Regions from separate parts of the Variovorax sp. YR752 genome, predicted to be linked through region 2. Evidence: predicted binding sites of a transcription regulator. Region 2 holds the regulator's gene; the other holds the start of a gene.

Region 1 (14,707 bases), on a different contig from region 2:
GCCGCACTGCCGAGCACGCTGAGCGCGATGAGGCATGCAGCCGCGGCGCCCTGCCAGCCGCTTTCTAGCGCTTGCGTGGCATCGAGGCCATCGCCCGCGCGATGCAGCGTGGCGACGAAGCCCGCCACGGCCAGCGCCTGCATGCCGAAGCTCACGTACGTGAGCGGCAGCAGCGCGAAGCGCACCGCCACCGCGAAGGTGACCGATGCGAGCACGGCCGTCGCCGCCGCAGCCCAGGGCGGCGTGAACCACTGCCACAGCAGCAGCGTGAGTGCGGCCATGCCGAGCCACGGCAAGGCGCTGCCGACGATGGCTTCGAGGCTGTCGCCTTCATCGAGCTTCGCTCGGCGGTGCATCGCCCACATCGCGAAGGCGCTGACAGCGACCAGCAGCGGGCCGATCACCGAGCCCTGCAGCAGCGGATGCCCCGCCGCCCCATCCAACTGCGTGGCTTCCAGCAGCTTCCACACCGCGCCGGCGAACACCAGGAACGAGAAGGCCCGCGCATAGACGCGCCCTTGCCGCGCACCCAGCCAGTACATGCCGGCCGCCTCGACCGCCCACGCCGCGCCGGTCCACTGCCCTTCGAGGCCGAGCGGAATGGCGAGCGTGCCGAAGATCACGCCGACGATGGCGTAGGCCTCCGCCAGCAGCGCGAGGCCCTTGGGTTGCGTGGCGAATACCAACCGGCCCATCACGAGGTAGAACGCCGCGAGCGCCATCGCCGAGAAGGCGGCGCCGTAGGGCCACGGATGCATCAGCAGGACCTGCATGCCGAAAGCGACCATCGGCGTGCCGAACACGAGCGAGCTGTCGACCCGGCCGGCACGGCGCAGCGTGTCGAGCGCGCGCGTCGCCAGCGGCTGCGCGGGCTGCACCGGCGCATCGAACAGCGTGCGGCGCGCAAAGAACAAACCGATCGCGGTGAACAGCAGGAAGAACACGATGAGGAACGGCTGCACGGTGCCGTACTGGTCGTCGGTGTAGTACTTGTGCGCCCAGCCGGCCGCGAGCGTGAAGGTGCCGACGAAGCCGATCAGGTTCAGCACGCGCCAGGCCTTGAACCACGCGATCAGCACGATGCCCACGTCGAGCACGAGCAGGTAGGTGAAGAGGCCCACCGGCTGGTTCGAGCCGGTCGATGCCAGCACCGGCGCCGCAAAGCCTTCCAGCGCGGCGACGATCGCGAGCACAGGCGCGTTCTGCAGCACCGCGAGCGCAGCGCTGAGCACCGCCACGCCGAACAAAAACGCGAAGCCCACGCTGGCCGGCAGCAGGCCGCTGAGCTTCATGGCCGCGAGCGTCGTGAGATAGAAGACGCCGATGCCCGCGCCCTGAAGGATCAGCGCGTAGCCCGCGCGCTTGTGGCGCAGCAGCCAGCCCAGCACCAGCAGGCCCGCGCCCACCAGCGCGACGGCCGCATAGCGCAGTTCGATGGGCACGGTCACGCGTTCGGCCGTGTAGCGCAGCAGGAAGGCCAGGCCGAGGAACAGGATCAGCACGCCAAGCTTGACCAGCATGTTGCCGCCGAAGATCAGGTTGGCGATCGGTACGGGCAGGCGGTCGCGCAGCGGGACCGGTGGGGGTGGCGGCGGCGGTGGCGGGCGGCGGACCAGCGGCGGCACGGCGACCGGCGGTGGGGGTGCTGCGACGGGTTTTTCAGCGACAGGAACAGCAGGAGTAAGGGGCGCGGCGGGCGTGACCGGCGCTTCCGCAAGGGGCTCCTTGGGAACCACGACAGGCGGCGGGACTTGCAGGGTCGCGATGCGCGGCCGCGCCATCTCCGCGGCGCGTGCAGTGGCCGGCGGGCCCAAGGGCAGTGAAGGCGACTCCGCGAGCGGCGTGCCGGCCATGGACGTGGCGAGATCGCCGACCGACGCAGTGACCACCGGGGCAGCAGGCACCTCGCCCGTGCCCAGCGCGAGCCGGCGTTCCAACTGGCCGACACGCGCCTCGAGTTCGGTCACCCGCTGCTGCAGCTTCAGCACCGCGCCTGCCGGCGCAGACGGTGGACTGGCGACCCGGCCGTCCGACAACGCGCTTTCGGCCTCGGTGCGCTGCGGCGCGTCCTTTTTCTTCTTGCCGAACAGCTTCTGGAACGCGAACGCGCCGACCAGCGCGAGAAGCAACGCCATGGGCAGCGATTCGAGCATCGCCCCCATGAACAGGCCGGCCATCATGCCTACGAACCACATCCCTGACTCCCCTTGTTTTGGCGAGCCCGGAGTGTACGACTGCTACAGAAGAAAAGACGCCCTGACGCCCGTCCCGCCTTTGCAGTTAGCTACAACTTTCGTAGCAAATTCAAACAGGCGTGAGCTTCGCCACCGACAGCGCCAGCCACTTCACGCCGTGGCGCGCGAACTTCACCTGCGCCCGCGCGTCGTCGCCCGTGCCTTCGAGCGCGGTCACCGTGCCCTCGCCGAATTTGTTGTGGAACACCTGCATGCCCGAGCGCAAACCGTGCGAGGGCGCGGTCTTCTGCGGCGGCACGGGCGGGCTGGCGAAGGTGTCCTTGCCGGCGCTGCTGCCGCCCCCGCTGTAGCGGTTGCCGCCGCCTCCACCGCCGCCGTAGCCACCGGCACCACCGCGCGTGCTGCCGTAGCCGCCGCCATAGCCGAAGGCCGAGGGCGCAAAGCCCTGGTTCTTCGGCGTGAGCCACTTGAGCGCGCTCTCCGGCAGTTCGTCGAAGAAGCGGCTCTTGACGTTGTAGCGGGTCTGGCCGTGCAGCATGCGCGTCTGCGAGTGGCTCAGGTACAGGCGCTTGCGCGCTCGCGTGATCGCCACGTACATCAGGCGGCGCTCTTCCTCGAGACTCTCGAAATCGCTCATCGAGTTCTCGTGCGGGAACAGGCCCTCTTCCATGCCGGTGATGAACACGCAGTCGAACTCCAGGCCCTTGGCGGCGTGCACGGTCATGAGCTGCACCGCGTCCTGGCCGGCCTGCGCCTGGTTGTCGCCCGACTCGAGTGCCGCGTGCGTCAGGAAGGCTGCGAGCGGGCTCAGCGTTTCGCCGGTTTCGGCATCGGGTGCCAGCGGCTCGTCGAGCACGGGGCGGGTCAGGTCGATGCCCTGGCTCGCGAGCGACTGGCGCAGCTCGTCGACCGGCAGCGCCACGGCATCGCGGCCGAAGCCTTCCTGCGTGACGAAGCTTTCGGCCGCGTTCACGAGTTCGTCCAAGTTCTCGAGACGGTCGGCGCCTTCGCGGTCGGCCTTGTAGTGCTCGACAAGGCCGCTGTGGTCGAGCACCAGCTCGATGATCTCGCGCAGGCTCACGCCTTGCGTCTGCTCGCGCAGCACGTCGATCTTGGCGACGAAGGCCGTGAGGTTCGAGCCGGCCTTGCCGCCGACCGCGCTCACCGCGTCGTGCAGCGAGCGCCCGGCGGCGCGTGACGCGTCCTGCAGGCTTTCGAGCGTGCGCGCGCCGATGCCGCGCGGCGGGAAGTTGACGACGCGCAGGAAGCTGGTGTCGTCGTCCTTGTTCTCCAGCAGGCGCAGGTAGGCCAGCGCGTGCTTGATTTCGGCGCGCTCGAAGAAGCGCAGGCCGCCGTACACGCGGTACGGCACCGAGGCGTTGAACAGCGCCGTTTCAATCACCCGGCTCTGCGCATTGCTGCGGTAGAGCACGGCCATTTCCTTGCGGTCGAAGCCGTCGCGCACCAGCTGGCGCATCTCTTCGACCATCCACTGCGCCTCGGCGAGGTCGGTGGGAGATTCGTACACGCGCACCGGCTCGCCCGGGCCCTGCTCGGTGCGCAGGTTCTTGCCCAGGCGCTTCTTGTTGTGGCTGATGAGTTCGTTGGCCGAATCGAGGATGTTGCTGTAGCTGCGGTAGTTCTGCTCCAGGATGATCTGGTGGCGCACATTGAACTCGCGCACGAAGTCGGTCATGTTGCCCACGCGCGCACCGCGGAAGGCGTAGATGCTCTGGTCGTCGTCGCCCACGGCGATCACGCTGTTGTGCTCGCCCGGCGTGAAGTGGCCGCCTGCGGCGGTGTGGCCCGAGAGCATCTTCAGCCACGCGTACTGCAGGCGGTTGGTGTCCTGGAACTCGTCGACCATGATGTGACGAAAGCGCCGCTGGTAGTGCTCGCGCACCGGGTCGTTGTCGCGCAGCAGTTCGTAGCTGCGCAGCATCAGCTCGCCGAAGTCGACCACGCCTTCGCGCTGGCACTGCTCCTCGTAAAGCTGGTACAGCTCGACTTTCTTGCGGTCATCGTCGCTGCGCGCTTGCATGTCGCCGGGACGCAGGCCGTCTTCCTTGGCGCCGGCAATGAACCACTGGGTCTGCTTGGCCGGAAAGCGCTCGTCGTCGACGTTGAACTGCTTCATCAGGCGCTTGATGGCCGAGAGCTGGTCTTGCGTGTCGAGGATCTGGAAGGTCGAGGGCAGGTTGGCCAGCTTCCAGTGCGCGCGCAGCAGGCGGTTGCACAGGCCGTGGAAGGTGCCGATCCACATGCCGCGCACGTTGACGGGCAGCATCGAGGTCAGCCGCGTCATCATTTCCTTGGCGGCCTTGTTGGTGAAGGTGACGGCCAGGATGCCGCCCGCGGACACCTGCCCTGTCTGCAACAGCCACGCGATGCGGGTGGTGAGCACCCGCGTCTTGCCGGAGCCGGCACCGGCGAGGATGAGCGCGTTGCCCGCGGGCAGCGTGACGGCAGCAAGCTGCTCGGCGTTGAGGTTGTTCAGCAACGGCGAGGCAGGGCCGCCCGTATCGGCTGCGGACGCGCCGGAAAACAGGTCGTGAGGGAGCATGGGGCCCATTGTAGAAAGCTGCCCCGCGGCGGGCGCCGCCGGGCCCGGGTGACCTTGCGGGCATGACCTGGATCAAGGCAGCGCCTGCTGGCGTGCGCAGGCCTGCCGCCCTTGCGGCAGATCAAGCGGCGCGGCCTGGCCCGGCAGGAGACTGCCTTCCAGTTGCCGGCCCTGCGCGCCGGCCGTCACCCCTGGAACACACATGCAAAAGAAACTCGCCCCCGCCTGCATCGCCGCCCTGCTCGCCGCCACGGCGGCCCTGCCGGCCGCGGCACAGGAAACGCAAGGCAACTGGCTGGTGCGCGCCCGCGCCGTGTACCTGAAGCCGGCGAACCACTCGGCCCCGGTGGCCGACCTGTCGATTCCGGCCGACGCCATCACCATCAACAGCAAGACCATCCCCGAGCTCGACGTCACCTACTTCTTCACACCGAACATCGCCGCCGAGCTGGTGCTGACGGTGCCGCAGAAGCAGACGGTCACCGTGCAGCAGAGCGCGCTGGGCGGACCCGTGGGCATCGGCACCTTCAAGCACCTGCCGCCCTCGCTGATGCTGCAGTACCACTTCATGCCCACCGCGAAGATCCGCCCCTACATCGGCGCGGGCCTGAACTACACGCGGCTGAGCAGCGTCAACCTGCAGGTGCCGACGGTCGGCCGGCTTCAGCTGCAGAACGAAAGCTTCGGCTTTGCGATGGGCGCCGGCGTCGATATCGAGGTGGCGAAGAACACCTACCTCAACCTCGACGTGAAGAAGCTGCGCATCCGCAGTGCCGTGAACATGAACGGCGTGCAGCTGTCGACCGTGAAGGTCGACCCGTGGCTGTTCGGCGTGGGCATCGGCTACCGGTTCTGACGAAGAACCGCACCCTGGTCGTCGGGTATACGCAGCAACCCATAGGGTCAATACGACCCGGCGACTTGCGCATCGCGACCATGGCCGTAAAATCAATCACCGGGCCCAAGTTTCTTGCGTCCGGTTTTTTTTGGCCGTCATTTTCATGACGCGACCGCGAGAACCGGCCGGACCAAGCGCTCATTCGTTCCACTCAACGATTCCTTTCTGGAGCCTGGTCATGCAAATCTTCGATTACGACAACATCCTTCTGCTGCCGCGCAAATGCCGCGTGGAAAGCCGCTCGGAATGCGACGCCAGCGTCACGCTGGGCGAGCGCACCTTCCGCCTGCCGGTGGTGCCTGCCAACATGAAAACGGTGGTCGACGAGTCGATCTGCCTGTGGCTCGCGCAGAACGGTTATTTCTACGTGATGCACCGCTTCGACCTGGACAACATCCAGTTCGTGAAAGACATGCAGGGCAAGGGCGTGTTCGCCTCGATCTCGCTCGGCGTGAAAAAGCCCGACTACGACACGGTCGACCAGATGGTCGCGCAAGGCCTCGTGCCCGAATACATCACGATCGACATTGCGCACGGCCATGCCGACAGCGTGAAAAACATGATCGGCTACCTCAAGGCCAAGCTGCCGAAGTCGTTCGTGATCGCCGGCAACGTCGGCACGCCCGAAGCCGTGATCGACCTGGAGAACTGGGGCGCCGACGCGACCAAGGTCGGCATCGGCCCGGGCAAAGTCTGCATCACCAAGCTCAAGACCGGCTTCGGCACGGGCGGCTGGCAGCTGTCGGCGCTCAAGTGGTGCGCGCGCGTGGCGACCAAGCCGATCATTGCCGACGGCGGCATCCGCGACCACGGCGACATCGCCAAGAGCATCCGCTTCGGCGCGTCGATGGTCATGATCGGCTCGCTGTTCGCGGGCCACGAAGAGTCGCCCGGCAAGACGGTCGACGTCGACGGCGCGCTCTTCAAGGAGTACTACGGCTCGGCCAGCGACTTCAACAAGGGCGAGTACAAGCACGTCGAAGGCAAGCGCATCCTCGAGCCCATCAAGGGCAAGCTGGCCGACACGCTGGTCGAGATGGAGCAGGACGTGCAGAGCTCGATCAGCTACGCGGGCGGCCGCACGCTGATGGACATCCGCAAGGTCAACTACGTCACGCTGGGCGGCGACAACGCCGGCGAACACCTGCTGATGTAAGCGCGACGGGCGGCCTTTCCGCCCGTCTCTCTTTTCAGGCCTCGAGCAACTGCACTGCGTAGCGGTGCAGCGCGTGCGCCGGATCGGCCAGCGCATCGACCACGCCGAAGTGATCGAGCCCCGGCAGCACCTCGCACACCGGCACGGTGTGACGACCCCACGCCTCGCGGATCATCGCGTTGTGGCGCAGGAACTCGGCGCTCTCGTTGCCCCCCACCGCCGCATAGAGCTGGCCGCGCGCTGGCGCAGGCCACAGCGCCGGGCTCGCACGCCGCGCGTCGGCATCGGTGAGCTTCAGCGTGTGCTCGAGGAACGGCGTGCGCTGCAGCGGCCGCAGGTCGAACAGGCCTGAAACCGACAACGCATTGCGCACGAGCTGCGCGGGCAGATCGGGCGCCACCGCCTTCCAGTCGCAGGCCAGCAACGCAGCCGCCATGTGGCCGCCCGCGGAATGCCCGGCGACGGTGATGCGCGACGGGTCGCCACCATACGCTGCCACGTGGCGCCACGTCCATTCGAGCGCCCGCACCATCTGCAGCAGGATGCCCGGCACGGTCACCGGCTGGTCGACCGGGCCCGGGCACAGCGCGTAGTTGGGCTGCACCACGCAGATGCCGCGGTCATGGAACGCGGGGCTGATGAACGAGTGGTCTTTCTTGTCCATCGCGCGCCAATAGCCGCCGTGGATGAACACCAGCACCGGCGCATCGGGCACGGGCGCCGGAAAGACATCGAGCGTTTCGTTCGGGCCCGTGCCGTAGGGCACATCGATGCGGCACGGCAGCGTGTCGCGCGCCGCGGCGGAATCGCGGGCCCAGCGCGCGAAGTACGCGGGGTGGTCCTTCACCCGCGCCAGGTTGTTGTACATGCCTTCCAGCCAGGCGGGATCGTGCGCTTCCATGCGGTGCTTGCTCCTAGTTTTTTCCAGTCGGCATCTTGGCACGACAGCGTGCATGGAAAGGCGCAGCTCGATAAAATGCGGCCTGTGTGGGGGGTAGCTCAGCTGGGAGAGCGCCGCGTTCGCAATGCGGAGGTCGTGAGTTCGATCCTCATCCTCTCCACCAACCGACCCAGCAAAAAGGCCTTGGCAATCGCCAAGGCCTTTTTCGTTTGCAGCTGTGTGTTGTCGACGGGGAATATCAGGCGTCGAGCGTCAGGTGCTGGCCGTGCAGCGCCGCGGCGCCCGGCGACGCCAGGAAGCCGATGGTCTGCGCCGCGACCGTCGTGGAAACCCACTCCGCCGGATTCGCGTCGGGCATCGCCTGGCGGTTGGCCGGCGTGTCGAGCACGCTGGGCGCCACGCTGTTGATGTTCACGCCGTGTGGTGCGGCTTCGGCCGCCATCGATTCCACGAGCCGCTGCAGCGCGCTCTTCGATGCGATGTAGGCCGCCATCGCCGGCAGGCCGCGCGCCGCCACCTTGGCCGTCACCGCGATGATGCGGCCCGCGCGGCGCTCGATCATCGAAGGCAGCACGGCCTGCGTCACGGCGACGAACGACCAAGCGTTGAGGTTCATCATCCGGTCCCAGCTCTCGCGCGTGAGCGCATGCGTCGCCTCGCCCATCTCGAAGCCGCCGGCGATGTGCACCAGCGCATCGACGCGGCCGAAGGCCTGCAGCACCTGACCGGTGAGCGCGGCCATGTCGGGCGCCGAGGTCACGTCGCCGGCGAGCAGCAGGTGCTGCGAGTTGTCCAGGCCCGGAAAGACTTCAGCCAGGCGGCCGGCGTGGTGGTCGACCAGCGCAAGGCGTGCGCCCTGCTCAAGAAAGTGCTGGGCCACGGCCCGGCCCAGCGCGCCCGCGGCGCCGGTGATCAGGACATGGGGGGTGTTGCTTGCATCGCTCATTGAAAACTCCTCGGATAGGGGGTGGGGCCAGGCCCCGACGGTCGCGCATCCTAGCGCCCTCGTACAAATGTGCAGAAAGTTTTTGAAGTGCCAAAAAGATTGGTATATACTCGTGGTCTTGCCAGAAAACACTAACGGTTTTCAAAGCAAGGGCTCTTAGCTCAGTTGGTAGAGCAGCGGACTCTTAATCCGTAGGTCGAGTGTTCGAGTCACTCAGGGCCCACCAACCAACATCGCGGAAACGCTGAAAAGCCTGCTACCCACAAAGTAGCAGGCTTTTTTCATGGTGCGTTCACTTGTACGTTTGCTTGCGCCAACGCTACCCTTCGCAAGCCCCTCCCCGACATCCCGTGAAGAAATCCAAACCCGCGTCATCGCCAACCTCCTTCGACCTCAAGCAGCACTGGCATTGGGGCCGCGGCATGCGCCAGTTGCGCATTGCCGACTTCCTGAAAGACGGTCGCCTGCTCGTCCCCGGCGACCTCACGGGCGAAGGCCCGGCCACCGATGACGGCACCGGCGCGCTGCGCACCGTGGGCGGCGTGCAGGTCGGCAGCGCCGACTACGCCACCGGCCTGATGTGGGTCGGCCGCAAGCTGCGCGAAGGCGACCTGCCGAGCAAGCCCCAGGGCTGACGTCACACCCGCCTGGCATCGCCCATGACCGACTGGCAATGGATCTTTTCGGCCGTGAGCGCGATCGCGCTGTTTCTCTATGGCCTGTCGGGCTTCTCCCGCGAACTGCTCGAGGCCGGTGGCACGCGGCTGCAGCAATGGCTGCACCGCGCCACCTCCAACCGCTTCGTCGCAGCACTGCTGGGCGCCGGCTTCACGGCGCTGATCCAGTCGTCGTCGGCGGTGACCTCGCTCGCGATTGCACTGGTCGACGGCGGCGTGCTCAGCTTCAGCGCGTCGCTGGCCATCCTGATCGGCGCGAACGTCGGCACCACGGCCACGGCCTGGCTGGTCTCGCTCAAGCTCACGGCGCTCGGCCCGATCGCGCTGTCGCTGGGCGCACTGCTGTCCGCGCTGGCACCCGCGCGCTGGAAGCCGATCGGCAAGGTGCTGTTCTATTTCGGCTTCGTGCTGTTCGCGCTCGACCTGATCGGCACCGAGCTCCTGCCGCTGCGCAACAACCCCGCCGTGGTGACCGCGCTGGCGCAGGCGGGTTCGCCCTGGATCGGCGTGCTGGCGGGCATCGTCATCACGGCCCTGCTGCAAAGCTCGTCGGTCACGACGGGCCTGGCGGTGGTGCTGGTGCAGCAGCAGGTGCTCGCGACCGAGGCCGCCATCTACCTCGTGGTGGGCGCCAACATCGGCACCACGGTCACGGGCCTGATCGCCTCGGCGTCGATGGGCACGCTGGCGCGCAAGACCGCGCTCATCAACACCGGCTTCAAGCTGGCCGGCGCGGCCTTGTTCGCGCCCGCGCTGGTGCTGTTCGCGCAGACCGTGGCACGGCACGCGCCGACGCCCGAGATGGCGGTGGCGATGGCGCACCTGATCTTCAACGTGCTCAGCTCGGCGCTGTTTTTGATCCTGCTTCCGCTGTACGTCAAGCCGCTGGAGCGTTGGGCGCGCCGCACCGGCTGAGCACGCTCACGGCGCCGTGACGCGCCGAAGAAACTGCAGCGAGCGCTCCAAAGCGAGTCGCCCCGGCGCATCGTCGAGGTTGAACTGGTACTCGTGCGGCAACGCCGGCGTCTGGTCGGCGGGGAAGAACAGGCTGTCGACCTGCACGCCCTTTGCCACCAACGTCTCGGCCATCGACCGAGACTGCCCTTCGAGCGGATCGCCGTTGCCCGCGGTGATGAACGACGGCGGAAAAGCCCCGGTCACATAGCGGCGCACCGACGCGGTCTCGAAGGCCGGCGCATGCTGGAAATTCTTGCTGCCGCTGTACGACCAGAACACGGTCCGCAGAAAGCCGCCGAATGCACCATCGAGCTTCGCCTGCGCGGCGTCGTAGGCGCCGCAGTGCAACAGCAAGCCGCGCAGTTGCTCGCGCGCGATGACAGGTGCAAGGCCGACAGCTTTCGCGTAGCTGGGCACGGCCACGGCATTCGCAACCTGCGCGACGATGTGCGCGCCTGCCGAGTCGCCGGCCAGCACGAGCCGCGTCGGGTCCACGCCGAGCCTTGCTGATTCCCGCACGAGATAGCCCAGCGCCGAGTTCACCTGTCGCACCGGCACCGGGTAGCCCTGGCCGGGCGCGATCGAATAACCGACAGCCACCACGGTGAAGCCCTGCCCCGCCAGCACGCGCGCGTAGTTGGCCACGTCGCGCCGATGACCCGAGACCCAGGCGCCGCCGTGCACCCACACCACCGTGGGCAAGGGCCGGTCGCCCGCCGAGACCGGGCGGAACACGTCGAGGTAGGCATCGGGATCGGCCTCGTCATAGCGCTGGTCGAGCACCGCCGCGATGCCGGGCGGCACGTGCTTTTGCAGCGACTGCGATGCGGCGTCCGATCCCTTGCCGAAGGCATGGCGGATCATCAGCACCGAGGGCCACGGGCTCCACTGGAACGCGGCATAGCCCGCAATCACGAGGCCGGTGATGACGCCGAGGAGCGACAGCAGGATGTTCTTGAGCTTCACGGTGGAGCGCCTGCGCCGGTCGGTCCGGCGCTTCAGGAGCGCCCCTGCATTCTGCGTGCCGCCGGGACCGCCCCGCTATGCTCGCCTCACATGCCGCCACCGCCCGTCACCTCGCCCTCCTTCACTCACAGGCCAACGCTGCGCCGCGCTGCGCACACGCTGTGCGTGGCCCTGGTGTTCACGGCGGCGCCCACCCTCGCATCGGCCGCCGCCGGCTGTCTTGCCACGGCCTCGTATCTTCCGCCGCCGCCACGCGCCCTCGCGATGGCCGCGCTGGCCCGGCACGAGCACACCGCTTTCGGCAGCCAGACCATGGACGCCGAGGGCCGGCTCACCGAGTCCGGCTATTCGGAAGCGGAAGACACGCGCTACCCCATCAGCGCGCTGCCCGCATGGCAACGCGTGCTGCGCTACTGGCGCGCAGTCGATCCGTCGAACGAGCGGCTGCCGTCTCTCGTGCGCTTCGGCGCCGTGCGCGCGGCCGACCGCTCACTGCTGACCGACGCACTGAACCAGGCGAGCGCGGCGCGCCTGCAAGGCCTGGGCGTCGGCCCCGACCAGGGGCTGGACTCATCGGACCAGCGCGCGATCGAGACGGCCCTGCAACGCGTCGCGGTGATCGACACGCCCTGGTCCGCCGCGTTCATCAGTTGGGTGGCGCGCGAGGCCGGGCTCGGCGCCGACGAGTTCGTCTTTTCCGAGGCCCACGTCGACTACGCGGGTGCCGCATGGCAGGCCGGCATCGACGAAGCGACGGGCCGCTCGACACCGCAAGCCTTGCGCGCCTGCGATCTGATGCGCACGTCGCCGCGCCCAGGCGATCTGGTCTGCCATGCACGCGGCGCGCGCGGTGCGTCGCTCGAGCGCTTCGCGCAGATCGGCGAGGTGCTCGCCGGGCGCCCCACGGGCGGCGCGCCGTTGCCGATGCACTGCGATGTGGTGGTGAGCGTGGACGACGCGGGCTTCGACGCCGTGGGCGGCAACGTGCTGCAGTCGGTCACCAGGCGGCGCCTGGCCTTTGCGCCCGGCACGCGGCTGCTGGACCCGAGCTACCTGCCCGAAGGCTGCACGACGGGCAGCGCGGCGTGCGTCGATCGCCACATGAGCCGACAGCCGTGGTCGCTGCTGCTGCAGTGGCGTTGAGAGAGGGCAACGCGCCCCCAAGCGTCAGTCGCGGTAGTACACCTCGACAGCGCCCTTGAGCTTGATCAGCAGCGGATGGCCCTTGCGGTCCAGCGTGCGGCCGGCGGGCACCTTGATCCAGCCTTCGCTGATGCAGTATTCCTCGACGTCCAGGCGGTCCTTGCCGTTGAAGCGGATGCCGATCGGGTGCTCGAACACGGCGGGAATGTGGTGCGGGCTGCGCGGATCGGTCGAGAGGTGATCGGGCAATGCGGGCTTGGAGGTGGCTTCGTCGGTCATGGGCAAACAGGTTTCTGAATCGACCCGAATGATAGAACCTGCCGCCCTGCCCGCTTCGGAACGTCTAGCGCCGCTTCTTCCAGGGCTTGGCGGGCGGCTTCGGCCCGAAGCCCAGCGCGGCCCGTGCGAGCGCGTCGGCCTCGGCGTTGCGGTGGCGCGGAATCCATTGCACGCGCGCCTCGTCGAAGCCCTGCAACAGCGTGCGCGCCTCCTCGAACAGCGGCGCCATGCGCACGATCGGCCGCACGTCGGCACCGCCGCTCAACTGCTCGACCAGCGTGCTGTTGTCGCTGTAGGCCTGCACCGCCGTGGCGCCGCGCGCCTGCAGTTCGCGCAAGGCAAGCGTGAGCGCCCGCAGCTCTGCTTCGTTGTTGCAGCCCGTGGTGTGCGTGGCCTGCGAGAAGGTGTGGCGCGTGCCGTCGGGCTGCGTGATGACGACGCCGATGCCCATGCGCCCGGGGTTCGGCATGGCGCTGCCGTCGCAGTGGACGACCCACGGGGGAAGGCGCTCCGGCGCGGCAACGGTCATGAAGAAAAAGAAGGAAGCGAAGGAAAGCGACGAACGCGCTCAGCAGTTGCTGCGCTTGATGCCCGCGAGATTGCACGGCCGCTGGCCGGGCGGCGGCCCCGGGTCATGCGGGGGACGCGGTGGCCGGTGGTAGCCGGGGCGCGGCGCGCCGTAGTACGGATCACCACCCCAGATGTAGGTCGGCCCCGGGTCGACCGCAGGCGCCTCACCCACGGGGTAGCGCGGAATGATGGCCGGCCCCGAGGGCGCAGGCTGCGGCGGCGGTGCGGACGGTGCCGCATAGTCCGGCCGGCGACGCGTGTCCTCGTCGCCCGGCGCACGCGACGATGCGGGCGGCGGCTCGTCGATCCGCAAGTGCCGCGACTGCTTGGTGCCCGACGGGCAGGCGCCGTCGGTGTAGACGATGCGGCCGTCGACGTCGGTGCAGCGCACCACCTCCGCCTGCGCGGCCGGTGCGACCGCGACAAGCCAGAGCAGCGAAACGAAAAGGATGGAGGGCGAACGCATGGAGACGCTCTTTGTAACAGTGCGCGGGCGCGCGAACAAGCGAAAGAAAGCACGGTGGCGTTCACGCCTTCTCGTCGACGGAGCGTCGCCGCGGCCCCGGCACGAAGGCCGCTTCGCGCATCAACGCGACCTGGTTCGAACCTTCTTCGTGGCCGGCGCACTGGCCTGCGTGGTGATGTGCGGGTAGTGCTCGAAGGTATGTTTCATCACATCGCGCAGCCAGACCACGGCCGGGTCGTGATGAAAGCGCGGATGCCAATGCTGGTTGAGTTGAAACTGGGGCACGGGCACCGGCGGCTCGAAGATGCGCACCGTGCCCATGCGGGCGAAGACCTCCCCCAGCTCGCGCGGCACGGTCGCGAGCAGGTCCGGATGCTGGTCCATCAGCAGCGGAACCATCAGGAAGTGGGGCGTCGTCACGGCCACGGTGCGGCGAACGCCCTGGTCTTCCAGCACCTTGTCGTAGCTCTCCGCCAGATGACCGGTGAGCGAAACCACGATGTGCCGCATCGCTTCGAAGCGCTCGCGCGTGAGGGTGGCGCCGATGTCCTTGTTCCGCGTGCTGGCGATGGTCACGATGGGGTGCAGGAACAGGCGCTGATGAAACAGCCCCTCGGGCGCCGCACGGATGGACCCCACCGCCAGGTCGGCCTCGCCCGAGGCGAGCAGCCCTTCGACCTGCTCGAGCGGCACCTGCAGCGTGCGCAGCGAGCATCCGGGCGCCTCCTTGTTGAAGCGCTCGAGCAGCGGGGGCAGGAACACCAGCTCGCCCATGTCGGTCAGGCACAGGGTGAAGATGCGCTGCGCCAGCGCAGGCTCGAAGCGGGCGCCGGCCAGGATCTGCTGGCGCACGGTGGACATCACCTCCACCACCGCGGCGCGCATGCCCTCGGCCTTGCGCGTGGGTGCCATGCGGCTGCCGACCTTGACGAACAACGGGTCGTCGAAAAAAGCGCGCAGCCGGTTGAGCGCATGACTCATCGCGCTCTG
Region 2 (14,707 bases):
CGCCGCGCGCTGTGCAACGCGCACGATCATCGGCAGGCCGCCGATGTCGGCCAGCGGCTTGCGCGGCAGGCGCGTCGAGGCCAGCCGCGCCGGCACGAGCACGGTGAAGCTCACGACGCCGGCGCGTCGCTCAGTGGGCGCGCTTCGCTCTCGAGCAGGATCGGGATGCCGTCGCGCACCGGAAAAGCGAGGTGGTCGGCATGGCAGACGAGTTCGTGGTGTTCGTCGATAGGCGGCCGGCGATGTTCCAGCGGGCCCTTGCAGATCGGGCAGACCAGCAGTTCGAGCAGTCGGGTTTCCATGGGCTCAGGCGCGGTGTGCGGGGCGGGGCGGCAGCAGGGCGAGCAGGTCGCGCTCGAAGGCCGCGTCGAAGCCGAAGTCTAATGCGGCGACCCAGATGCGGCCGGCCGCCGCACGCTCAGGGCGGATCTTCACGGCGTCCTTCTCGGTCAGCACGACGTCGGCGGTGCCGGGCGGCCAGGGCAGCGTCGTGTAGTCATGGTGGTCGGGAAGCGGATGCTCGCCGATGTCCAGGCCCTGCTCGCGCAGCATCGCGAAGAAGCGCTGCGGGCGCGCCAGGCCGGCGACGGCGAGCAGCGGTCGGCCGCGCAGCGCATCGATCGAGTTCGGCGCGGGCCTGGCGCCGCGCCACCAGTCCTCGAGCGCGACGACGCCGGCCAGGCCACGCAGCGCCAGGTGACCGGGCAGCGCGGTGCTCGCGCGCGCTGCGTTGTAGAGCACGACGCTGCACGGCGGCACGCCGACGGGCATCGGCTCGCGCAGCGGGCCTGCCGGCTGCAGCCAGCCGTTGCCGGCACCGCGTTCGTCGAAGACCAGCACCTGTGCGTCGCGCCCAAGGCGCAGATGCTGCAGGCCGTCGTCGCAGACGACGATGTCGACCTGCGGATGGTGGGCCCGCAATGCCCGTGCAGCGGCCACCCGGTCGCTGCCGACGCAGACCGGCACGTTGCCGCGCAGGCGCAGCAGCAGCGGCTCGTCGCCGGCTTCGCTGGCTGGCGTGTCCGGACCGACGTCGAGCACGCCTTGCGCGCGCCGCCCATGCCCGCGCGACACCACGCCGGGCGCCCAGCCTTCACGCTGCAGCAGGCCGAGCAGTGCCAGCGTGGTCGGCGTCTTGCCGGCGCCGCCGGCGATCAGGTTGCCGACCACCAGCACCGGCACATCGATGCGTTCGCTGCGCCGGATGCCCGCCCGATAGAGTGCCCGTCGCAATCCGACGAGCCCGCCGAACAGCCAGGACAGGGGCAACAGCGCGATGGCCAGCGGCCCGCGCGCCAGCCAGGCCTGCTGCAGGCGCGTCGCGAACGAGGCGGAGTCGGCCAAGGGCGCCGGCGCCTTCAGCGCGCTTCGCCGCCCGAGGTCTGGGTGGCGAAGGTCAGGCGCGGCAGACCCGCGCGCCGCGCGGCGTCCATCACGTTGACCACGCTCTGGTGCGCGGCGGTGGCGTCGGCCGAGACGATGACGACGGCATCGTTGGCGCCGCCGGCGACCGAGGTCAGCTCTGCGGCGAGGATCTCGACGCTGCGTCCCTCGACCGGCTTGCGGTTGACCACGTAGCGGCCGTCGGCACTGACCACGACGATGATCTCGCGGGGGCGCTCGCGCAGCTTTTCGGCATCCGCGACCGGCAGGGTCACCTGCAGTTCGGTGAACTTCGAGTAGGTGGTCGACATCATCAGGAAGATGAGCACCACCAGGAGGATGTCGATGAACGGGATCAGGTTGATCTCCGGTTCCTCGGGCCGACCCTTGCGGAAGTTCAACGACATCGCGGCCTCAGGCAGCGGCAGTGCCGCGCTGCGCGGTGAAGCGCAGCAGGTGCGGCACGAGGCGGTTCGCCGCCTGTTCCATGTCCAGCGTGTACTGCTCGACCAGGCCGCGGAAGTAGCGGTAGAAGATCAGCGCGGGGATGGCGACGATCAGGCCGAAGGCGGTGTTGTACAGCGCGATCGAGATGCCTTGCGCCAGTTGCGCCGGGTTGTTGCCGGTGGGCGACTGCGACGCAAAGATCTCGATCATCCCGATCACCGTGCCGAGCAGCCCGAGGTAGGGCGCCGACTGCGCGATCGTGCCGAGCGTGTTGAGGTACTTCTCCATGCGGTGCACCGCGGCGCGGCCGGCCGACTCGAACGCGCCACGCAGCGTCTCCTCGGTGATGCGCGGGTCGGCGATCACCGCGCGGATGCCACTGGCCAGCACGCGGCCGAGGATGGAGTTGTCGGCCAGCTTGTTGACGACGTCGGGCGCGGGCAGATTGGCGCGAGTCACCGACAGCACTTCGTCGAGCAGGCGAGGCGGCACGACGCGCGCGGCGCGCAGGCTGGACAGGCGCTCCACCACCAGCGCCAGAGCGATGATCGAGCAGATGATGAGCGGCCAGATCGGCCAGCCAGCGGCTTGTATGATCGAAAACAAGCGAGCCCTTTCAATGGCGAGTTCGTCGGCGGAAGCGGGTCTTTCGGGACGCGCGATGATAGACCAAGGGTCGTGCGATGGCGCCACGGGCGAGACAGCAGTCGCATCGATGCCGGCGCAATCCACCGCTGATGTGGATAACTTTGTGGGCAACCCCGGTGGGCATCGCGCAAAGCCGCGTGAAATCTCGCGCTGCGTTGGATTGCTGAAAACTTGGGCAGCGATAAATCCATGAAAATCAAGCACTTGCACGATCATGACGGCGCTGTGACGGTCATCGTGGTGCTGCAGCCCGCATGGCGCCGTGTTGTGGAGTTCTCGGGCCGCGCCGTTGCTGGCTTTGCGCGTGGCTGAGCTGTTTTCGTCCGCGTCGGAGCGCCTGGTGTGGAGCGTCGCCGGCCTCGTGCAGGCGGTGTCGGATGCGCTGGCGGCACGCTTTCCGGTCTGCGTCGTGCGCGGCGAACTGTCGGCCTTCACGCGCGCTGCCAGCGGCCACTGCTACTTCAGCCTGAAGGATGCCGACGGCGCGGCCGCGCTGCTGCGCTGCGCGATGTTCCGCCGCGCTGCGAGCCTGCTCGACTTCGCGCCGGCCGACGGGCAACTCGTCGAGCTGCGCGGCCGGCTGGGCGTCTACGAGCCGCGTGGCGAGCTGCAGTTCGTCGTCGAGGGCATGCAGCGCGCCGGGGCCGGCGCGCTGTTCGAGCAGTTCCTGCGCCTGAAGGCCAAGCTGGAGGCGCAGGGCCTGTTCGACGCCGCGCGCAAGCGCGCCATTGCTGCCCATCCGCGCCATCTCGGCGTGGTCACCTCGCTCGGTGCAGCGGCGCTGCATGACGTGCTGACCACGCTGGCGCGGCGCAGCCCGCATGTCGAGGTGATCGTCTACCCGAGCCTCGTGCAGGGCGCCGAGGCGCCAGCCTCGCTGGTGCGCGCGCTGGAGACGGCATCGGCGCGCCGCGAGGTCGACACGCTGCTGCTGTGCCGTGGCGGCGGCTCGCTGGAAGACCTCTGGGCCTTCAACGACGAACGTGTGGTGCGTGCCGTGGCGGCGTGCGCGCTGCCGGTGGTCTGCGGCGTCGGCCACGAGACCGACGTCACGCTGGCCGACCTGGCCGCCGACCTGCGCGCGCCGACGCCCACCGCAGCGGCGGAACTGGCTGCGCCATCGACTGCCGCCTGCGCCGAGGCGCTGGCGGTGCTGCAACGGCGCGCCGCGCAGCGGATGCATGCGCTGCTGGACACGCAGGCGCAGCGCCTGGACGGCCTGTCGCTGCGCCTGGCGCGACCGCTCGAAGGCGTGCGCGCGCGCGCCCAGCAGCTTGCGCTGCTCGCGCAGCGGCTGCGTGGTGCGGGCCGGCGTGTCGCCGACCGGCAGGCCATGCAACTGGACCCGCTGGCGCGCCGCCTGCTGCGTGCAGTGGCGGTCGACCACGAGGCGCGAGCGCGCCGCCTCGATGCGTTCGGCCAGCGCCTCGACGCACTCGATCCGCAGCATGTGCTGGCGCGTGGTTATGCGTGGCTGACCGATGCCGATGGCCGCGTGCTGCAGTCGGTGCAGCAGTTGTCGGCGGGCCAGGCCTTGCAGGCCACGCTGGCCGATGGACGCGCCGGCCTGAGCGTCGTCCACGTCGAGCCCGCGCCGCGGCGCTGAGCAGCGCCACGCCTGCCGGCAAGGCCTTGCCGGCCTGCCTACAATGGCTTCAACCCCGCCCCAATCCGACCGAGAGAGGAACTCCATGGAACACACCCTGCCGCCGCTGCCCTTCGCGATCGACGCCCTGGCGCCGCATTACAGCCGCGAGACGCTCGAGTACCACCACGGCAAGCACCACAACGCCTATGTCGTGAACCTCAACAACCTGCAGAAGGGCACCGAGTTCGAGGCGCTGACGCTCGAGGAGATCGTCAAGAAGGCGCCGAACCCCGGCCCGGTCTACAACAACGCCGCGCAGATCTGGAACCACACCTTCTTCTGGAACTGCATGAAGCCGGCCGGCGGCGGCGAGCCCCAGGGCGCGCTGGCCGCGGCGATCAATGCGAAGTGGGGCAGCTACGCTGCCTTCAAGGAGGCCTTCACCAAGAGTGCGGTGGGCAACTTCGGCTCCGGCTGGACCTGGCTGGTGAAGAAGGCCGACGGCAGCGTCGACATCGTCAACACCGGCGCCGCCGGCACGCCGCTGACCACCGCCGACAAGGCGCTGCTGACCGTCGACGTGTGGGAGCACGCCTACTACATCGACTACCGCAACCTGCGCCCGAAGTACGTCGAGACCTTCCTGAACTCGCTGGTCAACTGGGAGTTTGCGGAGAAGAACTTCGCCTGAGCGACGGTTCTCCCCGCTGGAGTGACGAAGGCCGGTCGATGACCGGCCTTCTGCATAAAGGGGCGGTGTCAGTTGCCGAACGGCGCGCCGGTGATCTTCGTGCCCGGCTTGAGCGCACGCCTGGCGAACCAGCCCTGGTTCATTTCGAGGGCATAGCGCACCGGCTTGGCCGAGCAGTGCGAATCCAGCGATTGCGGCTTCATGTCCTCGATGTTGACGATGCTGCCGTCGTCGGCGAGGAAGGCGATCGACAGCGGCAGCAGCGTGTTCTTCATCCAGAAGCACTGCTGACCGGGCTGATCGAAGACGAACAGCATGCCGTCGTTGACCGGCATGGACGGGCGGTTCATCAGCCCGATCGCGCGCTGCTCGGGCGTGCGCGCCACCTCGGCCGTGATCAGGTGGAAGCCCGCGGTCAGACGGGTCGTGGCCAGCCGCTGGGGAGCGTCCTGGGCGGCCGCCGGCAGGGCGAAGGCGCAGGGCAGGGCTGCGGCGAGGATGATTGTCTTGATGAAAGTCATGCGCAAGTGGGGGTGCAGCGACTAGATTATGGCCGTGGCTTCCATCCTCACCGAACGCAGCGCTGCCGTCGCGGTTGACCCGCCATCCGGCGAACTGGCCGCGCTGGACGACCCGCTGAACCAGGGCGCGTTCACGACATGGACGCAGGATCCGGCCGGCCGGCGTGAAGCCACCTCGCAGTTCCGCCTGTCCGGCCTGTACTGCGCGGCATGCGCCGGGCTGATCGAAACTGCGCTGCACGGCGTCGACGGCGTGATCGAGGCGCGCGTGCATTCCGCCACCTCGCTGGCGCTGGTGCGCTGGGACCCGCAGCGCACGCGCGCCTCGGCGCTGGTCGAGGCTGTGCGCCGCGCCGGCTACGGCGCCGTGCCCGACGCCGCCGCCAGCGCCCGTGCATTGCGCGAGGCCGAGCAGCGCAAGGCGCTGTGGCGGATGTTCGTCGCCGGCTTCTGCATGATGCAGGTGATGATGTACGCGACGCCGGCCTATGTGTCGGAGCCGGGCGACATCACGCCGGACATGCTGCGCCTGCTGCAGTGGGCCAGCTGGGTGCTCAGCCTGCCGGTGATGCTGTTCTCCGCCGGGCCGTTCTTCAGCAGTGCCTGGAACAGCCTGAAGCAGCGCCGCCTGGGCATGGACGTGCCGGTCTCGGTAGGCATCCTGGTCACCTTCGTCGCCAGTTCGGGCGCCACCTTCGACCCGGGCGGCATCTTCGGCCACGAGGTCTACTTCGACTCGCTGACCATGTTCGTCTTCTTCCTGCTCGGCGGGCGCTGGCTGGAACTGCGAGCGCGGCACCAGGTGGCGCTGTCGCTCGAGGCCGGCACGGCGCGATTGCCCGACAGCGTCGAGCGGCTGCGCGAGGATGGCAGCGTCGAGCGTGTGGCGGTGGCGCGGCTGGCAGCCGGAGATCGCGTGCGCGTTGCGGCGGGCCAGGCCTTCCCGGCCGACGGCGTGCTGGCCGAAGGCCGCACGCTGGCCGACGAAGCACTGCTCACCGGCGAATCGGCCCCTGTGCCCAAGCACAGTGGCGACGAGGTCGTGGCCGGAAGCCTGAACCTGCGCGCGCCGGTGGTGATGCAGGTGCTGCGCCTGGGCGAGGACACCCGGCAGGCCGGCATCGTCGCGCTGATGCGCAGCGCGCTGACGCAGCGCCCGCGCCTCGTGCAGCAGGCCGAGCGCCTGGCCGGCCCGTTCCTCTGGACGGTGCTGGTGCTGGCCGCCGGCGCGGCCGCGGCCTGGTCATTCATCGACCCGCAGCGCGCGGTCTGGGTGGCGGTGTCGGTGCTGATCGTGACCTGCCCCTGTGCACTGTCCCTGTCCGCGCCGGCGGCGCTGCTCGCGGCGACCGGCGGCCTGGCGCGGCGCGGCGTGCTGCTGCAGCGCATCGAGGCACTCGAGGGCCTGGCCGCTATCGACACGGTGGTGTTCGACAAGACCGGCACGCTGACGCGCGACCGGCTGGAACTCGCATCGACTGTGCTGCAGCGCGAGGGCGACGATGAGCAGGCGCTGCTGGCGAGCGCGGCGTCGCTGGCCGCGCTGTCCACGCACCCGGCCTCGCGTGCGCTGGTGGCGGCGGCCGGCGAGGGCGGCACCGCGCGCCGATGGACGGCGGTCGAGGAGCATCCGGGTCAGGGTCTCGAAGCCCGTGACGAGGCCGGCATCGCATGGCGTCTCGGCCGGCGCGACTGGGTCGTTCCGGCGGCTGTGCACGCTGCGGCCGAGGACGACGGCGCGCTGCACTTCGGGCCGACCGGCGACACGCGCGCCGTGTTCTCGCTGCGCGAGCAGTTGCGCGATGACGCGCTGGCCACACTGGCGCAGTTGCAGCGCGACGGCCTGCGGGTCGCGCTGCTTTCCGGCGACGCGCCGCAGCGTGCCGCCGCGCTCGCGCAGCGCCTGTCCATCGCCGACGTGCGAGGCGGCGCCACGCCGGCCGACAAGCTCGCCGCCGTGGCGGCCTGGCAGGCCGAAGGCCGCCGCGTCGCGATGGTCGGTGATGGCCTCAACGATGCGCCCGTGCTGGCGCGCGCCGACGTCTCCTTCGCCTTCGCTCATGGCTCGGCGGTGGCGCGCAGCGGTGCCGATGTGGTGCTGCTCGGCGAGCGCCTGGCCGATGTGGCGCTGGCGCGCCGCCAGGCACAGCGCACGCTGCGCGTGATCCGCCAGAACCTGAGCTGGTCGGTGATCTACAACGCAGCCTGCGTGCCGCTCGCATTGATCGGCTGGCTGCCGCCCTGGGCTGCGGGCATCGGCATGGCATCGAGTTCGCTGCTGGTGGTGCTCAATGCGCTGCGGGTGGCGCGCATTGACGGCAATTATGGCGACGAGGCCTGAACGGCATGGACATCCTCTACATGCTGATCCCGCTGTCGGTGGTGCTGGTGTTTGCGGTGATCGGCATCTTCGCGTGGGCGCTCAACGCCGGGCAGTTCGACGATCTCGAGCGCGAGGGCGAACGCATCCTGAGCGCCGATGAGACAGCCGCGCGACAGGCTTCGGCAAACGTTGATAGCGATCAATCCCGCCAATGACCCTGCGCGGAACAATGGTTTCATCGAGTAAATGACACCCAAGGAAGGAGATCTCCCGATGGTCAACAACACATCGGCCGCGCCGCACGGGGGGCCGGTCTACGACGACGGAGTGGTACGAGCGTTCTCGCTCGCCGCCGTGCTATGGGGCATCGTGGGCATGCTGGTCGGCGTCATCATCGCCGCGCAGCTGACCTGGCCCGAGCTCAACCTGGGCATCTCCTGGCTCAGCTACGGCCGCCTGCGGCCGCTGCACACCAACGCGGTGATCTTCGCCTTCGGTGGCTGCGTGCTGTTCGCGTCGAGCTACTACGTCGTGCAGCGCACCTCGCAGGTGCCGCTGTTCGCCGGCAAGCTGGCCTGGTTCACCTTCTGGGCCTGGCAACTGGTCATCGTGGCCGCGGCGGTGTCTTTGCCGCTGGGCTTCACGCAGGCCAAGGAGTATGCCGAGCTGGAGTGGCCGATCGACCTGTTGATCGCCGTCGCCTGGGTGTCCTACGCGATCGTCTTCTTCGGCACGATCGGCGTGCGCAAGGTGCGCCACATCTACGTGGCCAACTGGTTCTTCGGCGCGTTCATCCTGACGGTCGCGCTGCTGCACATCGTCAACAGCGCCGCCATTCCGGTGAGCCTGACCAAGAGCTACTCGGCCTATGCCGGCGTGCAGGACGCGATGGTGCAGTGGTGGTACGGCCACAATGCGGTCGGCTTCTTCCTGACCGCGGGCTTCCTCGGGATGATGTACTACTTCATCCCGAAGCAGGCCGAGCGCCCGGTGTACTCGTATCGCCTGTCGATCGTGCACTTCTGGGCGCTGATCTTCACGTACATGTGGGCCGGCCCGCACCACCTGCACTACACCGCGCTGCCCGACTGGGCGCAGAGCGTGGGCATGCTGTTCTCGCTGGTGCTGCTGGCGCCGTCCTGGGGCGGCATGATCAACGGCATCATGACCCTGTCGGGCGCCTGGCACAAACTGCGTGACGACCCGATCCTGAAGTTCCTGATCGTGTCGCTGTCGTTCTACGGCATGTCGACCTTCGAGGGCCCGATGATGTCGATCAAGACCGTCAACGCGCTGTCGCACTACACCGACTGGACGGTCGGCCACGTGCACAGCGGCGCGCTCGGCTGGGTGGGCCTGGTGTCGATGGGCACGCTGTACTACCTGATCCCGCGCATGTTCGGCCGCAAGACGATGTACAGCACGCGCGCCATCGAGCTGCACTTCTGGATCGCCACCATCGGCATCGTGCTGTACATCGCCGCGATGTGGATCGCCGGCGTGATGCAGGGCCTGATGTGGCGCGCCATCAACCCGGACGGCACGCTGGTCTACAGCTTCGTCGAGAGCGTGAAGGCGACCTTCCCGTTCTACGTGATCCGCCTGCTCGGCGGGGTGCTGTACCTGACCGGCATGCTGATCATGGGCTGGAACGTCATCAAGACGGCCACCTCCGGCAAGTACGAGCCGGTGCCCGTGCCGGCCGTCGCCGCCCACGCCTGATCCCAACGGAGTACCGAACAAATGGCCAACAACCAAGCCACCGGTCTCTCCCACGAGAAGATCGAGACCAACAACTTCCTGATGATCGTGCTGATCCTGCTGGTCGTGGCAGTGGGCGGCATCGTCGAGATCGTGCCGCTGTTCTTCCAGAAGTCGACCACCGAGCCGGTGCCGGGCCTCAAGCCCTACACCGCGCTGCAGCTGGCCGGGCGCGACGTCTACATCCGCGAAGGCTGCTACAACTGCCACTCGCAGATGATCCGTCCGTTCCGCGCCGAGACGCTGCGCTACGGCGACTACTCCAAGGCCGGCGAGTTCGTCTACGACCACCCGTTCCAGTGGGGCAGCAAGCGCACCGGCCCGGACCTGCACCGCGTCGGCGGCAAGTACAGCGACGACTGGCACCGCATCCACCTGATCAACCCGCGCGATCTGGTGCCGGAATCGAACATGCCGGCCTACCCGTGGCTCGAGAAGGCCAGCGTGAACCCGGCCGACATGGCGCCGAAGATGAAGGCGCTGCGCATGGTCGGCGTGCCCTACAGCGACGACGAGATCGCCAAGTCCGGCGACGAGGTCAAGGGCAAGACCGAGATGGAGGCGGTGATCGCCTACCTTCAGGTGCTGGGTACCGCGTCCGCGGCAGCGGCGGCGGCCAAGTGAGGGAGATCGATCATGGACGTCAATGACCTCAGAAGCGTCGTGACCGTGGTCTCGCTGATTGCCTTCCTGGGCATCGTCGCGTGGGCCTGGTCGCGCAGCAACCGTGCAGGGTTCGACGAGGCAGCACAACTGCCGTTCGCCGAAGAGCAGGGCGCCGAGGGCGCCTCGCGTGGAGGAAATCAACAATGAGCGACTTCGTCAACAACGGCTGGTCGATCTTCATCGCCGCCGTCACCATCCTCGGCCTCGTGGCCTGCCTCGGCCTGCTGATCGTGGCCAGCAAGCGCAAGGTCATGGCGCAGGACAACACCACCGGCCACGTCTGGGACGGTGACCTGCGTGAACTCAACAACCCGCTGCCGCGCTGGTGGATGGGCCTGTTCGTGCTGACCGTGGTCTTTGCCGGCCTCTACCTGGTGCTCTACCCGGGCCTGGGCAACGCCGCCGGCAAGCTGGGCTGGAGCAGCACCGGCCAGTACGACGCCGAGCAGGCCAAGGCGCAGGCGGCGATGGCGCCGCTGTACGCCAAGTTCACCAGCCAGACACCCGAGGCGCTGGCCAAGGATGCGCAGGCGATGGCGATCGGCGAGCGGCTGTACATCAACAACTGCGCGCAGTGCCACGGCTCGGACGCGAAGGGCAGCAAGGGCTTCCCCAACCTGACGCTGCCGGTGGCCTCGCGCCTGGCGACCGATTCGTTCGACTCGGTGAAGGCCACCATCACCAACGGCCGCCAGGGTGTGATGCCGCCGATGGCCGCCGCGGTCGGTACGGCGGAAGACGTGAAGAACGTCGCCCACTATGTGCTGAGCCTGTCGGGCAGCCCGCACAACGAACTGGCCGCGCAACTCGGCAAGCCGAAGTTCGGTGCCTGCGCGGCCTGCCATGGCGCGGACGGCAAGGGCAACAAGGCCCTGGGCGCGCCCAACCTGACCGACAAGGTCTGGCTGCATGGCTGGGGCGAGCAGACGATCGTGGCGATGGTCAACGGCGGAAAGAACAACGTGATGCCGGCACAGGCCTCGCGCATGACGCCGGAGCAGATCCACGTGCTGTCTGCCTATGTCTGGAACCTTGCGCAGGCTGGCTCGGCGGCGCAGTGACGGAAGCCTGAATGTCTGACACGCACGCGGCCGCGGCGGCGGCCGCCCCGAAAGCCGCCGCCCCGGGGGTCGGCGCTCCCGATGCGGCCGGCGAGATCGTCTCGCTCTACGCCGCGCAGAAGAAGATCTACGCCCGTGCGGTCAGCGGCTGGTTCGCGACCTGGCGCTGGGTGCTCGTCTGGGGCACCCAGATCCTGTTCTACGGGCTGCCCTGGCTGCAGTGGAACGACCGCCAGGCGGTTCTGTTCGACCTCGGGGCGCGCCGCTTCTACATCGGCGGCCTCGTTCTCTACCCGCAGGACTTCATCTACCTGACGGGCCTGCTGATCCTCTCGGCCTACGGCCTGTTCCTGTTCACCGCGGTGGCCGGCCGCCTGTGGTGCGGCTACGCCTGCCCGCAGACGGTCTACACCGAGATCTACATGTGGTTCGAGAACCGCATCGAGGGTGACCGTGCCAAGCGCATGAAGCTCGATGCGGGGCCGTGGACCGGCGAGAAGCTGGCGCGCAAGGGCGGCAAGCAGGCGGTGTGGATCCTGTTCGGCCTGTGGACCGGCTTCACCTTCGTCGGTTACTTCACGCCGATCCGCACGCTCGCCGCGGAAGCCGCGACGCTCGGCTTCGGGCCGTGGGAGTGGTTCTGGATCCTGTTCTACGGCTTCGCGACCTACGGCAATGCCGGCTACATGCGCGAGCAGGTCTGCAAGTACATGTGCCCGTACGCGCGCTTCCAGAGCGCGATGTTCGACCACGACACGATGATCATCAGCTACGACACGGCGCGAGGCGAGCCGCGCGGTTCGCGTCCGAAGTCGATGGCTCACGAGGCGCTGAAGCCGGCCGGCAAGGGCGAGTGCATCGACTGCACGCTGTGCGTCCAGGTCTGCCCGACCGGCATCGACATCCGCAAGGGGCTGCAGTACGAATGCATCGGCTGCGCGGCGTGCATCGACGTCTGCGACAGCGTGATGGACAAGATGAACTACCCGCGCGGGCTGATCCGCTACGCCACGCAGAACGGCATCGACAAGGGGTGGACGAAGGAGCAGATGCTGCGCCGCGTGCTGCGCCCGCGCGTGCTGGTCTACACGGCCATCATGATCGTCATCGTCGCCGCCTTCGCCGCCAGCCTGTACCTGCGAACGCCGTTCCGCGTCGACGTGGTGCGAGACCGCGGCGCCCTGGCGCGGCTGGTCGACGAAGGCCGCATCGAGAACGTCTACCGGCTGCAGCTGATGAACGCCGCCGAACGGCCGCAGCGCTTCCGCATCGAGGTCGAAGGCCTGAACGGCGCGCGCATCGCCTCGAAGGCGGAGGTCGAGGTCGGCTCCACCGAAGCGCGCTGGGTGCCGGTGGCGGTGCAACTGCCGCCCGAGACCGCCGCGGCGCTGGGCGCCGGCGCCCACCCACTACGATTCACCATCACCCGATTGCCGGACGGCTCCGGCGGCGAGGTCGCGGTGCGCGAGAAGTCCACCTTCGTCGTGCCGCGCTGACAGACGCTGAAAGAGAAAGGGATCTGCACATGGCCAATGACAACAACAAGCCGGTCGCCTGGTGGCGCGTGCCGATGGTGTGGATGGTGGTCGGCGGGCCGCTGTCGGTGGTGGTGGCGAGCGTGGCCACGGCCGTGATTGCCTGGAAGCACATCGACCCGGTCATCACCACCACGCCGCAGGGCGAGATCCGGCCGGGCGACAACATGGCGCCCAAGCTCAGCCCGAAGGACGCACTGGCACCGGCGCAGCAGGGCCGCAACCACGCGGCCACGCCGCAACGCTGAGATGCAGTACACCGCCGCCGTCTTGAAGCAACGCGCGCTGACCATCCTCTGGCCGGCCTTCCTGATGGCCGGCGTGCTGGAGATGCTGGTCTTCGTCGTCGTCGACCCAGGGGATCTGCACTGGTTCGGCGGCGAGGCACTGAACTGGTCGACTCAGGCGGTCTACACCGTGACCTTCCTGATCTTCTGGGGCGTTATCTCGGTGGCCGGCGCACTCACCGCGCTGCTGGCCACCAGCCCGGAAGACATCAACGAAGACCGCGGCCGGGGCTGGCCGCGCTGAATCGCCGCCGCGGAAGCCGCCTCAGCAGGCGGCGCTGCTGATCAGCTGGCGCAGGCCGGCTTCGTCGAGGATGCGGATGTGGCGCTGCTTGACCTCCAGCAGCCCGTCGTCCTGGAACTTCGAGAAAGTGCGGCTGACGGTCTCGAGCTTGAGGCCGAGGTAGCTGCCGATCTCCTCGCGCGTCATGCGCAGGATCAGCGACGAGGCCGAGAAGCCGCGCGCCTGCAGGCGCTGCGTCAGGTTGAGCAGGAAGGCGGCGAGGCGCTCCTCGGCGCGCATGCTGCCCAGCAGCAGCATCATGCCGTGGTCGCGCACGATCTCGCGGCTCATGATCTTGTGGAACTGGTGCTGCAGCGGCGTGAAGTCGCGCGACAGTTCCTCGAGCTGGCCGAAGGGGATCACGCAGACCTGCGAGTCCTCCAGCGCAATCGCATCGCAGTTGTGGCGGTCGTGGCTGATGCCGTCCAGGCCGAGCAGTTCGCCGGCCATCTGGAAGCCCGTGACCTGGTCGCGGCCATCCTCCGACGACACGCAGGTCTTGAAGAAGCCGGTGCGCACCGCGTACAGCGACTGGAACGAATCGCCGGCGCGGAACAGCGCGTCGCCGCGCGTCACCGAGCGTCGCTTGGCGACCAGTTCGTCGAGCCGTTCGAGGTCGGGGTCCGACAGGCCGACGGGCAGGCACAGCTCGCGCAGGTTGCAATTGGAACAGGCGACCTTGAAGGCCTCCGTCCGGATCGGCACGACGGGAGTGGTGGAACTCATGAATTCATTCTCCGATTGCCCAGGTGAAATGCCGTTGATGCACGTCAAGGCGCTTGACCGACGGCAAGGCACAGTGTGTGTCCATGCTGACCACTACCCACACCGAGCGCCCTGTCGTCACCGAAGAGCTGTTGCGCCGGCTCGACGTGAACGGCCCGCGCTACACCTCCTATCCAACCGCCGACCGCTTCGTCGATGCCTTCGGCCCGGAGGACTATGCGCGTGCGCTCGACCAGCGCGCGGACGGCGCCGGCGTGATCGGCGGCGCGAGCCCGCTGTCGATCTACGTGCACATCCCGTTCTGCGAGTCGCTGTGCTACTACTGCGGCTGCAACAAGGTCATCACCCGGCACCACGAACGCGCCGGCGAATACCTCGACGTGCTCGAGAAAGAGATCTCGCTGCACGTGGACCGCCTGGGCGCCGGGCAGTCGGTGTCGCAACTGCACTTCGGCGGCGGCTCGCCGACCTTCCTGAGCGACGCCGAGCTGAGCCGGCTGATGGGCACGCTGAGCCAGGCCTTCCGCCTCGCCCCGGGTGCGGAGAACTCGATCGAGGTCGACCCGCGCACGGTGAACGCGCAGCGACTCGCCCACCTCAAGGAGATCGGCTTCAATCGCCTGAGCTTCGGCGTACAGGACTTCGACCCCGCGGTCCAGCAGGCGGTGCACCGCGTGCAGAGCCGGGAGATGGTCGCCGACCTGATGAGCACGGCGCGGGAACTCGGCTTCGAGTCCACCAACGTCGACCTGATCTACGGGCTGCCGAAGCAGACGCCGGAGTCGCT

Evidence for each region. Region 2 encodes FNR, which switches genes on or off when oxygen is low (the NO sensors DNR and NnrR bind a similar motif). Its sites were predicted from a motif close to TTGATNNNNATCAA; they were not measured.
Region 1: AAG801_RS11950 (OmpW family outer membrane protein) is a predicted target of FNR. The motif match lies at 4,821-4,834, and genes of this name have one in related genera.

What each region holds. Positions count from the first base shown of each region.
Region 1 covers NZ_CALRZC010000038.1:16,432-31,138, reverse strand. Annotated here, with positions in the region: gene AAG801_RS11960 (DUF2339 domain-containing protein) at 1-2,195, opposite strand, end outside; gene AAG801_RS11955 (UvrD-helicase domain-containing protein) at 2,305-4,758, opposite strand; gene AAG801_RS11950 (OmpW family outer membrane protein) at 4,961-5,614, shown strand; gene AAG801_RS11945 (GMP reductase) at 5,835-6,812, shown strand; gene AAG801_RS11940 (alpha/beta hydrolase) at 6,847-7,713, opposite strand; tRNA gene AAG801_RS11935 (tRNA-Ala) at 7,802-7,876, shown strand; gene AAG801_RS11930 (SDR family oxidoreductase) at 7,952-8,659, opposite strand; tRNA gene AAG801_RS11925 (tRNA-Lys) at 8,810-8,885, shown strand; gene AAG801_RS11920 (hypothetical protein) at 9,010-9,294, shown strand; gene AAG801_RS11915 (Na/Pi symporter) at 9,319-10,251, shown strand; gene AAG801_RS11910 (alpha/beta hydrolase) at 10,258-11,259, opposite strand; gene AAG801_RS11905 (DUF2272 domain-containing protein) at 11,350-12,402, shown strand; gene AAG801_RS11900 (DUF3297 family protein) at 12,427-12,681, opposite strand; gene AAG801_RS11895 (ribonuclease HI family protein) at 12,746-13,210, opposite strand; gene AAG801_RS11890 (DUF4124 domain-containing protein) at 13,250-13,717, opposite strand; gene AAG801_RS11885 (LysR family transcriptional regulator) at 13,838-14,707, opposite strand, start outside.
Region 2 covers NZ_CALRZC010000182.1:2,228-16,934, forward strand. Annotated here, with positions in the region: gene kdsB (3-deoxy-manno-octulosonate cytidylyltransferase) at 1-114, opposite strand, end outside; gene AAG801_RS30615 (Trm112 family protein) at 111-302, opposite strand; gene lpxK (tetraacyldisaccharide 4'-kinase) at 307-1,344, opposite strand; gene AAG801_RS30625 (biopolymer transporter ExbD) at 1,359-1,784, opposite strand; gene AAG801_RS30630 (MotA/TolQ/ExbB proton channel family protein) at 1,798-2,436, opposite strand; gene AAG801_RS30635 (hypothetical protein) at 2,668-2,790, shown strand; gene xseA (exodeoxyribonuclease VII large subunit) at 2,783-4,084, shown strand; gene AAG801_RS30645 (Fe-Mn family superoxide dismutase) at 4,170-4,757, shown strand; gene AAG801_RS30650 (DUF192 domain-containing protein) at 4,826-5,278, opposite strand; gene AAG801_RS30655 (cation-translocating P-type ATPase) at 5,313-7,619, shown strand; gene ccoS (cbb3-type cytochrome oxidase assembly protein CcoS) at 7,625-7,816, shown strand; gene ccoN (cytochrome-c oxidase, cbb3-type subunit I) at 7,875-9,323, shown strand; gene ccoO (cytochrome-c oxidase, cbb3-type subunit II) at 9,345-9,986, shown strand; gene AAG801_RS30675 (cbb3-type cytochrome c oxidase subunit 3) at 9,999-10,175, shown strand; gene ccoP (cytochrome-c oxidase, cbb3-type subunit III) at 10,172-11,089, shown strand; gene ccoG (cytochrome c oxidase accessory protein CcoG) at 11,101-12,585, shown strand; gene AAG801_RS30690 (nitrogen fixation protein FixH) at 12,615-12,872, shown strand; gene AAG801_RS30695 (hypothetical protein) at 12,874-13,155, shown strand; gene fnr (fumarate/nitrate reduction transcriptional regulator Fnr) at 13,177-13,920, opposite strand; partial or broken gene hemN (oxygen-independent coproporphyrinogen III oxidase) at 14,004-14,707, shown strand, end outside.